Regions from separate parts of the Actinomadura sp. B10D3 genome, predicted to be linked through region 1. Evidence: riboswitches for the same ligand, from Rfam matches in the RefSeq annotation. Region 1 holds a riboswitch; the other holds the start of a gene.
The links. Region 1 has a riboswitch for cobalamin ahead of metE (5-methyltetrahydropteroyltriglutamate--homocysteine S-methyltransferase). Riboswitches for the same ligand answer to the same signal wherever they lie in the genome.

Region 1 (4,486 bases):
GGTGGTGTCGGCGACCCCCGAGGTGGCGAGCCGGAACGCACCGACCGCCCAGTCCAGGTAGGCGGGACGGTCGGCGGCCCGTAGCGGCAGCAGCTCGCGCAGCGCGGGCTCGTCCACCTGGATGACGCGGATCCCGGCCGCCTCCAGATCGGCGATCTCGTCCCGCAAGGCGAGGGCGACCTGGCGGGCGGTGTCGGCGAGCGGCTGGTCGTCGCGGACGAACGACCACGCCAGCATCGTCACCGGACCGGTCAGCATCCCCTTGACCGGCTTGCCCGTCAGCGACTGCGCGTACGTCGCCCACTCGACCGTCATCGGACGGGGCCGCGCTACGTCGCCGTGCAGGATCGGCGGGCGGACGTACCGCGACCCGTACGACTGCACCCACCCGTGCTCGGTCGCCGCGTACCCGTCGAGCTGCTCGGCGAAGTACTGCACCATGTCGTTGCGCTCCGGCTCGCCGTGCACGAGGACGTCCAGCCCGAGCTCCTCCTGCAACGCGATGACGCGGGCGATCTCGTCCTTCATCGCCTTCTTGTAGGCCTCCTCGCTGATGCGCCCGGCACGGCGGTCGGCGCGGATCTTGCGGATCTCGGGCGTCTGCGGGAACGAGCCGATCGTGGTCGTGGCCAGCGCGGGCAGCCCCAGCGCCTTCCGCTGGGCGGCGAACCGGGCGGCCCGGTCGCCCCGCCGCCCGTCGCCGAGCGCCTTCACGCGTTCGCGGACGGCCCTGTCGACCGCCGGCCTGGTCGCCGTGGCCTCGGCGGGCACGTCCTCGCGCAGCGCACGCCCGAGCCCGACGACCTCACCGACCTTCTGCCGGGCGAACGCGAGCCGGCTCCGGACGTCCTCCGCCAGCGACGTCTCGGCGTCCAGGTCGATCGGGACGTGCATCAGCGAACACGACGTGCTCACCACCAGCCGGTCGACCAGCCCGAGCAGCGAGGCGCAGGTCGCCCTGGCCCGCCGCTGGTCCGTCCGCCAGACGTTGCGCCCGTCGACCACGCCCGCGACGAGCGTCTTGCGAGGCAGCCCACCCACCGACGCCAGCACGTCGACGTTCTCGGGCCCCGCGACGAAGTCGAGCCCGACCGCCTCGACACGGCTCTTGGCGAGAACGCGCAACGCGTCCACGCCGACTCTGCCGAAGTAGGTGGCGACCATCAGCCGCGGCCTGCTGGTGAGGCGCCCGAGCCCCGCGTAGGCGCGGGCGAGCGCGTCGATCTCCTCGGACGTCCGGTCCTCCACGAGCGCGGGCTCGTCCAGCTGCACCCATTCCGCGCCCGCCCCGGCGAGCCGCTCCAGCACCTCGGCGTACACGTCGAGCAGCCCGTCGAGCAGGCTCAGCGGGCGGAACCCGTCCACCGCGGGCTTGGCCAGCAGCAGGTACGTCAGCGGCCCGACGAGCACGGGCCGCGTCTCGATCCCGAGCGCCTTCGCCTCCCGGTACTCGGCGAGCGGCTTGGCCGCCGCCCCCTCCGCCAGCCGGAACCGCGTCCCCGGCCCCACCTCGGGCACGATGTAGTGGTAGTTGGTGTCGTACCACTTGGTCATCTCCAGGGGCGGGACGTCCTGGACACCGCGCGCCATGGCGAAGTACCGGTCGAACCCGGTCAGGTGGCGATAGCGGTCGGGAATCGCATCGACCCACACGCTGGTGTCGAGCACGTGGTCGTAGAACGAGAACGTGTTGGACGGGACGCTGCCGAGCCCGGCGTCGCGCAGCCGCGTCCAGACGTCCGCCCGAAGGCGGGCACCGGTCTCGGTGAGCGCGCCGGCGTCGATGCGTCCGGCCCAGTGGTTCTCGGTGGCGACCTTGAGTTCCCGGTTCGGGCCTATCCGGGGATATCCGAGGATCGTGGTGTTCATGGCGGCTTCCCTCGCTCTGCCACGGGCGGACACGCGGGAAGGGCGCACGGCACGGCGTCGCCGTGGCGCGGACCGTCCCACGAGGCCGCGGACCACCGCACGCCGGCCGGCGCGCGGGCGGAGGCAGGTCTTCGGACTCGCGGGCATCGCCTCTCCGAGGCGTCCTACTGGCCGTCGCTTCCCAGGCCGCGTGGCCCAGTGCGTGATGACGGCGGTCGTTCCCGCTCACCGCTGCGGGGCAGTCCCGGACTCGCACCGGGTTCCCTCTTACGACGCTCACGCAGAACGCGAGCGAACCATCCGCACTCCCACCCTACCGACCCCCAGGCAGGTCGCCTGACCGATGATTCCTCCGCGCCGTGCCCGCGCCGAGCGTGGCAAGTCGGTCGGTGGTCCGCGTACGTTCGGCTGGCAGGAAGACCGGATCAACCTCGAACCCGAAGAGGCCGGCCTCTCCGCACCGAGAAGAACAAGGCCGAAGCTGCGGCGGACACCCGACGCAAGCGCGCTTCGACCGACATCGCCGACATCCGGCGGCGCTGGTACCTGGCTGAGGTAGACGGCGGGCTCCCGCTTTCCGTCAAGCGCACGTACGTCCGGGAAGCGTTCCACGCGGTGATCGTCCACCCGCAGGCAAGGGACGGGCGACCTTCAACCCCGACCTCCTCGAACCGGTCTGGCGGGACGACTGAGGGAAAGAGGAGAGCCCCTGTCCGCTGCTGGCTGATGGACGGGGGCTCTCTATGCCTGTGGGGGTAGCCCTATTAGGGCACGTCGTGGGCGCCGTGCTTGATGGCCTTTGCTAGCTGGCGGAAGAGCTCGGCCGGAAGCGTGATGTGGGGGCCGCTCGGGTCCTTGCTGTCGCGCACGCCGATGTTTCCAGAGAGGTTCGCAACCTCCACGCAGTCGGACTGCGCGCCCGTACCGCTGCGCTTCGACTTGCGCCACTGGGTCATGTGTACTTCTCCAATTCGGCCTCCAGGAGGGCCCGAGTCGGGCCGACCGGGGCGGCGATGTCGCTAACCAAGTCGTACCTTACTGCCACCTCTTGGACGTCGAACGGGTCCATGAGGAAGCGGCCACGCGTCGCCGCTTCGGTGTAGGCGAGATCCCGGTCTCCGACCGTGAGGATCTTGAAAGGGCCGTCAAGCCCTGGATGCGCCCCCGCGCTCTTCTCCACAACTCGGACGCTGACGTGGGGAAGCTCGCTCAGCTCGATCAAGCGGGCGAGTTGGCCGCGCATGACGTCAGCGCCCCCCACCACTTGTTCAACCGCTGCCCAGCCGAGCAAGGCCGCCACCCTCGGGGGCTTCGGCTTGTCGAACACGGCTGCCTGTCGTGCCAGTCGCCGCTCAACGGTTGCTCGGGGGTCGTCCGCCGTTCCAGCGTTCAGCGCGGCACTCGCGTACTCCGGCGTCTGGAGCAGACCGGGGACGACTGACGCCTCCCACATCCTGATCCGTGTTGCGCGAGCTTCGAACTCGGCGAGTTCCAACAGCCAGTCACCATCGTCGGCGCGCTCGGCGAACCCGATCAGGGCCGTGAACATGCCGTCCGTGTTCCACATGCGATCGATGATCTCCGCGTGCTCCCGTTTGAGCCTGAGCCGGTCGGACTCGTACCTGGAAACAGTGGAACGGTCACACCCAAGCAGGTCGGCGAGAGCCTGCCCGGACAAATGGTGCGCTTCGCGATAGCGGCGCAGGTGGACCGCAATGAAGTGCCAAAGCGACCTCGTCGAGTCGAGCGATTCCCGCGCGTGCATGACCCCTCCCACATGTTGCGGACCGTTCCGGAACGTAGCGAGCGTAGCCCGATGCGGGCACGCTTGACAGCCGAAGCAACCGGAGACGTTCCGAAGGTCGTAGCGATGTCCGCACCCGCCCCCGAAATCCCGACACTCCTTCTCGACCCCGACGACTGCGCGCCAGCACTAGCGCGAGACTTCCTCGCCGCGCAGTTCCGCGAGTGGGGTTCCACGGACGACTTCGTGGGGCGGCTGGTCGTGAGTGAGTTGGTGACCAACGCATGGCGGCACGGCGACGGTCAGATCATCGTGCGGATCTTCCGCGACGTCCGTGCGGCCTTGGCGGTAATCGAAGTGTGGGACCAGGGGGAGGGGCTCCCGGCGGTCGGCCCCGAGGACTTCGAAGCGACCTCGGGACGGGGCCTCCTACTGATGTCGCAACTCGTGCACGACTGGGGAACCCGACCGATTACGGAAGGCGGAAAGATCGTATGGGCCAAGTGCGCCCTCTGAGCGCTCAGGTTGAGCGGTACGTCTTGCGTTGGCGGACGTGCCGAGGCGGCGCTACGGGGGAAAGGTTCCTGAACCTGTTGGTCGTGGCCCTGGAGCCTCGGGGCTGGCGGCCCGTCCGGCTCTATCGCGCACAAGGGTTCACGCTGCCGCTGCTATGGGTCTACGTCAGCGGTCCAGACGATCACGTCGGGCTCGGGGTAACCGCGCTGGCTGTTCCCGGCGGCATGTGGGGCTACCACGTTGCGGAGCGCGGGCGGTGCGGCTACCTGGCGCCCTGCGGCGATGCCAAAGCGGCGGCCGATCAGGTCGAAGCCCTTCTCAGGCACCGCATGTTCCCCGGCACCTGGTAGGCCACAG
Region 2 (4,486 bases), on a different contig from region 1:
CGGGCGCGTTGACGTGCTTGTAGAGGTTGAGCACGAGGTTGTTCGCCACGATCGAGTCGCCGGTGGCGAAGAACGCGACCAGCCGGTTGACCAGGTGCAGCTCGGCGGGGGTGAGGCGCGCCAGGTCGGCCAGGTCGGACGCGAGGTCGACCTCCTCGACCGTCCACGTGTTGCGGATCGCGGCCCGGTACCGCTCGTAGAAGCCGGGATAGCGCATAGGACGCAGGGTCAGGTCCATGCCCGGGTCCAGCAGCATCGCTCGCTCGTTCACTGGCACGCCTCGCACGTCTCCGGGTTCTCCAGGGAGCAGACGGCCGCGGCGACCGTCGTCTGCGCGATCCGCGTCGCCGGACGGGACCGCAGGTAGTAGGTGGTCTTGAGCCCGCTGCGCCACGCGTAGGCGTACATCGAGGAGAGCTTGCCGATCGTCGGCGTCTCCATGAACAGGTTCAGCGAGTGCGCCTGGTCGATGTAGGGGGTGCGGCCGGCGGCCATGTCGATCAGGGCCTTCTGCGGCAGCTCCCAGGCCGTCCGGTAGAGGGCGCGCATCTCGTCCGGCAGGTCGAGCAGGCCCTGGACGGAGCCGTTCGCCTTCTTGATCGCCTCTCGGACGGCGGGCGTCCACAGCCCGAGCGCCTTCAGGTCGTCCACCAGGTAGCGGTTGATCTGCAGGAACTCGCCGGAGAGGGTCTCGCGCTTGAACAGGTTGGACACCTGCGGCTCGATGCACTCGTAGCAGCCCGCGATGGACGCGATCGTGGCCGTCGGGGCGATCGCGATCAGCAGCGAGTTGCGGAGCCCGACGTCGGCGACGCGCGCGCGGAGCGCCTCCCAGGCGTCCGGACGGGACGGCACCGCCTCCGGGAAGTGGTCCGGGTGAAGCCGGCCGCGGGCCGTCCGCGTCATGCCGTAGGCGGGCAGCGGTCCGTGCAGGGCGGCGAGGTCGGCGGACGCGGTGTAGGCGGCGAGCGCGATCTCCTCCGCGATCCGCGTGGACAGCTCGCGCGCCTCGGGCGAGTCGAACGGCAGGCGGAGCGTGAAGAACACGTCCGCGAGGCCCATCACGCCGAGACCGACCGGCCGCCACTTGCGGTTCGCCTTCTCCGCCTCCGGCGTGGGGTAGAAGCCCCTGTCGATGGTGCGGTCCAGGAACCGGACGGCGGTGCGCACGGTCGAGCGGAGCCGCTCCCAGTCGATCCCGGAGGCGTCCACGTGCGCGGCCAGGTTCACCGAGCCTAGGTTGCAGACGGCCGCCTCCCCGTCCGCGGTCACCTCAAGGATCTCGGTGCACAGGTTGGACAGGTGGACGGTCTGGCCGGGCTCGGCGGTCTGGTTGCAGGCGCGGTTGGCGGCGTCCTTGAACGTCATCCACCCGTTGCCCGTTTCCGCAAGCGTGCGCATCATCCGGCCGTAGAGCTTGCGGGCCGGGATCTGCCGGACGAACCGCCCCTCCTTCTCCGCCGCCCGGTACGCCTCGTCGAACGCCTCGCCCCAGAGGTCGGCCAGCTCGGGGACCTCCTTCGGGTCGAACAGGGACCACGTCCCGTCGGCCTCGACGCGGCGCATGAACTCGTCCGGGATCCAGTTGGCCAGGTTCAGGTTGTGGGTGCGGCGCGCGTCCTCGCCGGTGTTGTCGCGCAGTTCCAGGAACTCCTCGACGTCGGCGTGCCACGGCTCCAGGTAGACGCAGGCCGCCCCCTTGCGGCGGCCGCCCTGGTTGACGGCGGAGACGGACGCGTCGAGCGTGCGCAGCCACGGGACGATCCCGTTCGCGTGCCCGTTCGTCCCGCGGATCAGGGAGCCGCGCGACCGCACCCGCGTCCACGAGACGCCGATGCCGCCCGCGTACTTGCTGAGCCGCGCGATCTGCCCGTACCGCTCGTAGATCGACTCCAGCTCGTCCCGCGGGGAGTCGAGCAGGAAGCAGGACGACAGCTGCGGGCGGCGGGCCGCGGAGTTGAACAGCGTCGGCGAGCTGGGCAGGTACGCCAGCGTGCTGAGCAGCCCGTACAGCTCCGCGACCTCGCCAACGGTCTCGGACAACCCGCACGCGACCCGCAGAAGGAAGTGCTGCGGGCGCTCCAGCACGAGCCGCGACCGCGGATGCCGCAGCAGGTACCGGTCATAGAGCGTCCGGAGCCCGAAGTACTCGAACCGGTCATCGGCGGACTCGTCGACGAGGGCGTCCAGCGCGGACGCGTGCGCGGCGACGAACGCCGCCGGAGCGTCCGCCAGCAGGCCCTCCCGGTGCGTGGCGGCGACCGACTCGGCGAACGTCCGGACCCCCGCGGACGCGGCCTCGTCCCGGATCCGGCCGCCGAGGAGCCGGGCGGCGACCCTGGAGTAGCCGGGCTCGGCGGGCACCAGGGCGGCGGCCTCGCCGATCGCCAGGTCCCGCAGCGCGCCGGCGTCGTCGCCGCCGGCGGCCCGGACGGCGGCGAGCAGCCGTCCGGCGTCCACGCCGGGAACCCCGTCGCAGGCCGCCTCGACCTCGGCGGCGATCGGCGCCGAAGGCGGCGCGGCCAGAGCCTGTGTCACGTGCATCTCCCCTCGCAAGCCGCCTCGCGGAGGCATGCGAACGGGGACGCGGCGGCATGCCGCGCTCCGCCCCCGGCCCACCCGCGAGGCCTGGACGTGGCGATCCGGGGGCCGACCACGGACCCCGAACCGGTCGTGCGGGCAGGTCTTCGGACTCGCGGGCGCCGCCTCGAAAGGCGTCCTACTGGCCGTCGCTTCCCAGGCCGCGTGGCCCAGTGCGTGATGACGGCGGTCGTTCCCGCTCACCGCTGCGGGGCAGTCCCGGACTCGCACCGGGTTCCCTCTTACGACGCCCCCGCCGCACGTGCGGCGGGGGCGTACCAGCACGGGATTGAACCCTACATGTAGTCGACGATCTTTGCACAACCCCAAGATGTTGGGTGTGTCGCGGATTCGCCGGGTCGGATGCGCGACCCCGGCCCGGGGTGGGACGATGGTGGCGCCATGCCCCCGCCCGCCTCGCAGCCGCTGTTCAGGACCGCGCGCGCCGTGGTGTTCGCCACGGTGTGCGTCACGCTGGCGACCCTCGGGCACGTCCTGGCGAGCGGGGTGCCGGTCCCGGCCTGGTCGGCGCTGGCGGGGTTCGCGGCGGTCCTCGGCGTGACGGCGGTGCTGGCGGGCCATGAGCGCTCGCTGGCGACGATCTTCGGCGGGCTGCTCGGCGGGCAGTTCGCGCTGCACACGCTCTTCGCCGCCGCGTCCGGGCCGGCGGGGCATCACATGCCGGAGGCGCACGCCGCGATGGCCGGCGGGGCGGCCCAGGGCGGCGCCGGGAGCGGCCTCGCGATGACGCTCGCGCACTGCGTGGCCGCGCTGGTCGCGGCCTGGTGGCTGCGCCGCGGCGAGCGGGCCGCGTGGGCGCTGGCGCGGCAGGTCGCCGCGCTGGCGAACCGTCCGATCCGGCTGCTCCTGGCCCTCCTCGCCGTCGAGCCGGCCGAGCCGCCGGCGCGTCCCCGCCGGACGGCGCGAGCACCGGCCGCCATCACGGCCACCGGCCGGTCCCTGCGGCACCAGGTGGTCCGGCGGGGTCCCCCGCCGCGTTCGAGGGCGCTCGCTCACCTCTGAGCCCGAGCGCAGTACATCACCGGACGCCGCTTCCTGGCGCGTCCGGCCTTTCCCGTACGACTCGAACGGAGTTCCTCCATGCGTTTCCTTCCAGGCGCCCGGCGCGCAGGCGCCGTCGCGTCGCTCGCCTCCATGGCCGTGATCGGGTTCGCCGCGGCCGCGTCCGCGCACGTCACCGTCAACCCGAAGGCGGCCGAGCAGGGCTCGTACGCCAAGGTCTCGTTCCGCGTGCCGAACGAGCGCGACGACGCGTCCACGACCAAGGTCGTGGTGCACCTGCCCGCCGACCATCCGCTGGCGTCGGTGTCGGTCCGCCCGACCCCGGGCTGGACGGTGAAGACGAAGAAGTCCAAGCTCCCGAAGCCGATCCAGGCGCACGGCGCCGAGCTGACCGAGGCGATCACGGAGATCACCTGGTCGGGGGGCGAGATCGAGCCCGGCCGGTTCCAGGAGTTCGACGTCTCGCTCGGACCGCTGCCCACCGACACCGGCCAGCTCGTCTTCAAGGCCGACCAGACCTACACGGGCGGCGAGGTCGTCAAGTGGGAGGAGCCTCCGGCCGAGGGGGCCGCGGAGCCGGAGCACCCGTCGCCGGTCCTGAAGCTGCTCCCCGAGGGCACCGCGACCGGAACCGGCCTGAGCGCCCAGGTGAAGCCCGTCTCGGCGAGCGGGCCCGCGGCGTCCGCCGATGACGGGACGGCGCGGCTGCTCGGCGGCGCCGGCCTCGCGGTGGGCGTGATCGGCATCGGCGTCGGCGCGTACGGCGTGACCAGGGCGCGGAGCCGGGCATGACCCGGGCGGCGCTCCGGGTCACCGCGGGCACCGCGGCCGCCGGGACGGTGCTCGCGCTCACCGCGCCCCCCGCCTCGGCGCACGCCGCGCT

Region 2: another riboswitch for cobalamin. It lies ahead of ABGB11_RS05640 (ribonucleoside-diphosphate reductase subunit alpha); the one in region 1 lies ahead of metE (5-methyltetrahydropteroyltriglutamate--homocysteine S-methyltransferase).

What each region holds. Positions count from the first base shown of each region.
Region 1 covers NZ_JBDPLY010000026.1:64,493-68,978, forward strand. Annotated here, with positions in the region: gene metE (5-methyltetrahydropteroyltriglutamate--homocysteine S-methyltransferase) at 1-1,869, opposite strand, end outside; cobalamin riboswitch at 1,991-2,168, opposite strand; gene ABGB11_RS31175 (DUF397 domain-containing protein) at 2,634-2,825, opposite strand; gene ABGB11_RS31180 (helix-turn-helix transcriptional regulator) at 2,822-3,634, opposite strand; gene ABGB11_RS31185 (ATP-binding protein) at 3,740-4,129, shown strand; gene ABGB11_RS31190 (hypothetical protein) at 4,213-4,479, shown strand.
Region 2 covers NZ_JBDPLY010000002.1:500,461-504,946, reverse strand. Annotated here, with positions in the region: gene ABGB11_RS05645 (ribonucleotide-diphosphate reductase subunit beta) at 1-271, opposite strand, end outside; gene ABGB11_RS05640 (ribonucleoside-diphosphate reductase subunit alpha) at 268-2,538, opposite strand; cobalamin riboswitch at 2,661-2,878, opposite strand; gene ABGB11_RS05635 (hypothetical protein) at 2,983-3,603, shown strand; gene ABGB11_RS05630 (YcnI family protein) at 3,682-4,395, shown strand; gene ABGB11_RS05625 (copper resistance CopC family protein) at 4,392-4,486, shown strand, end outside.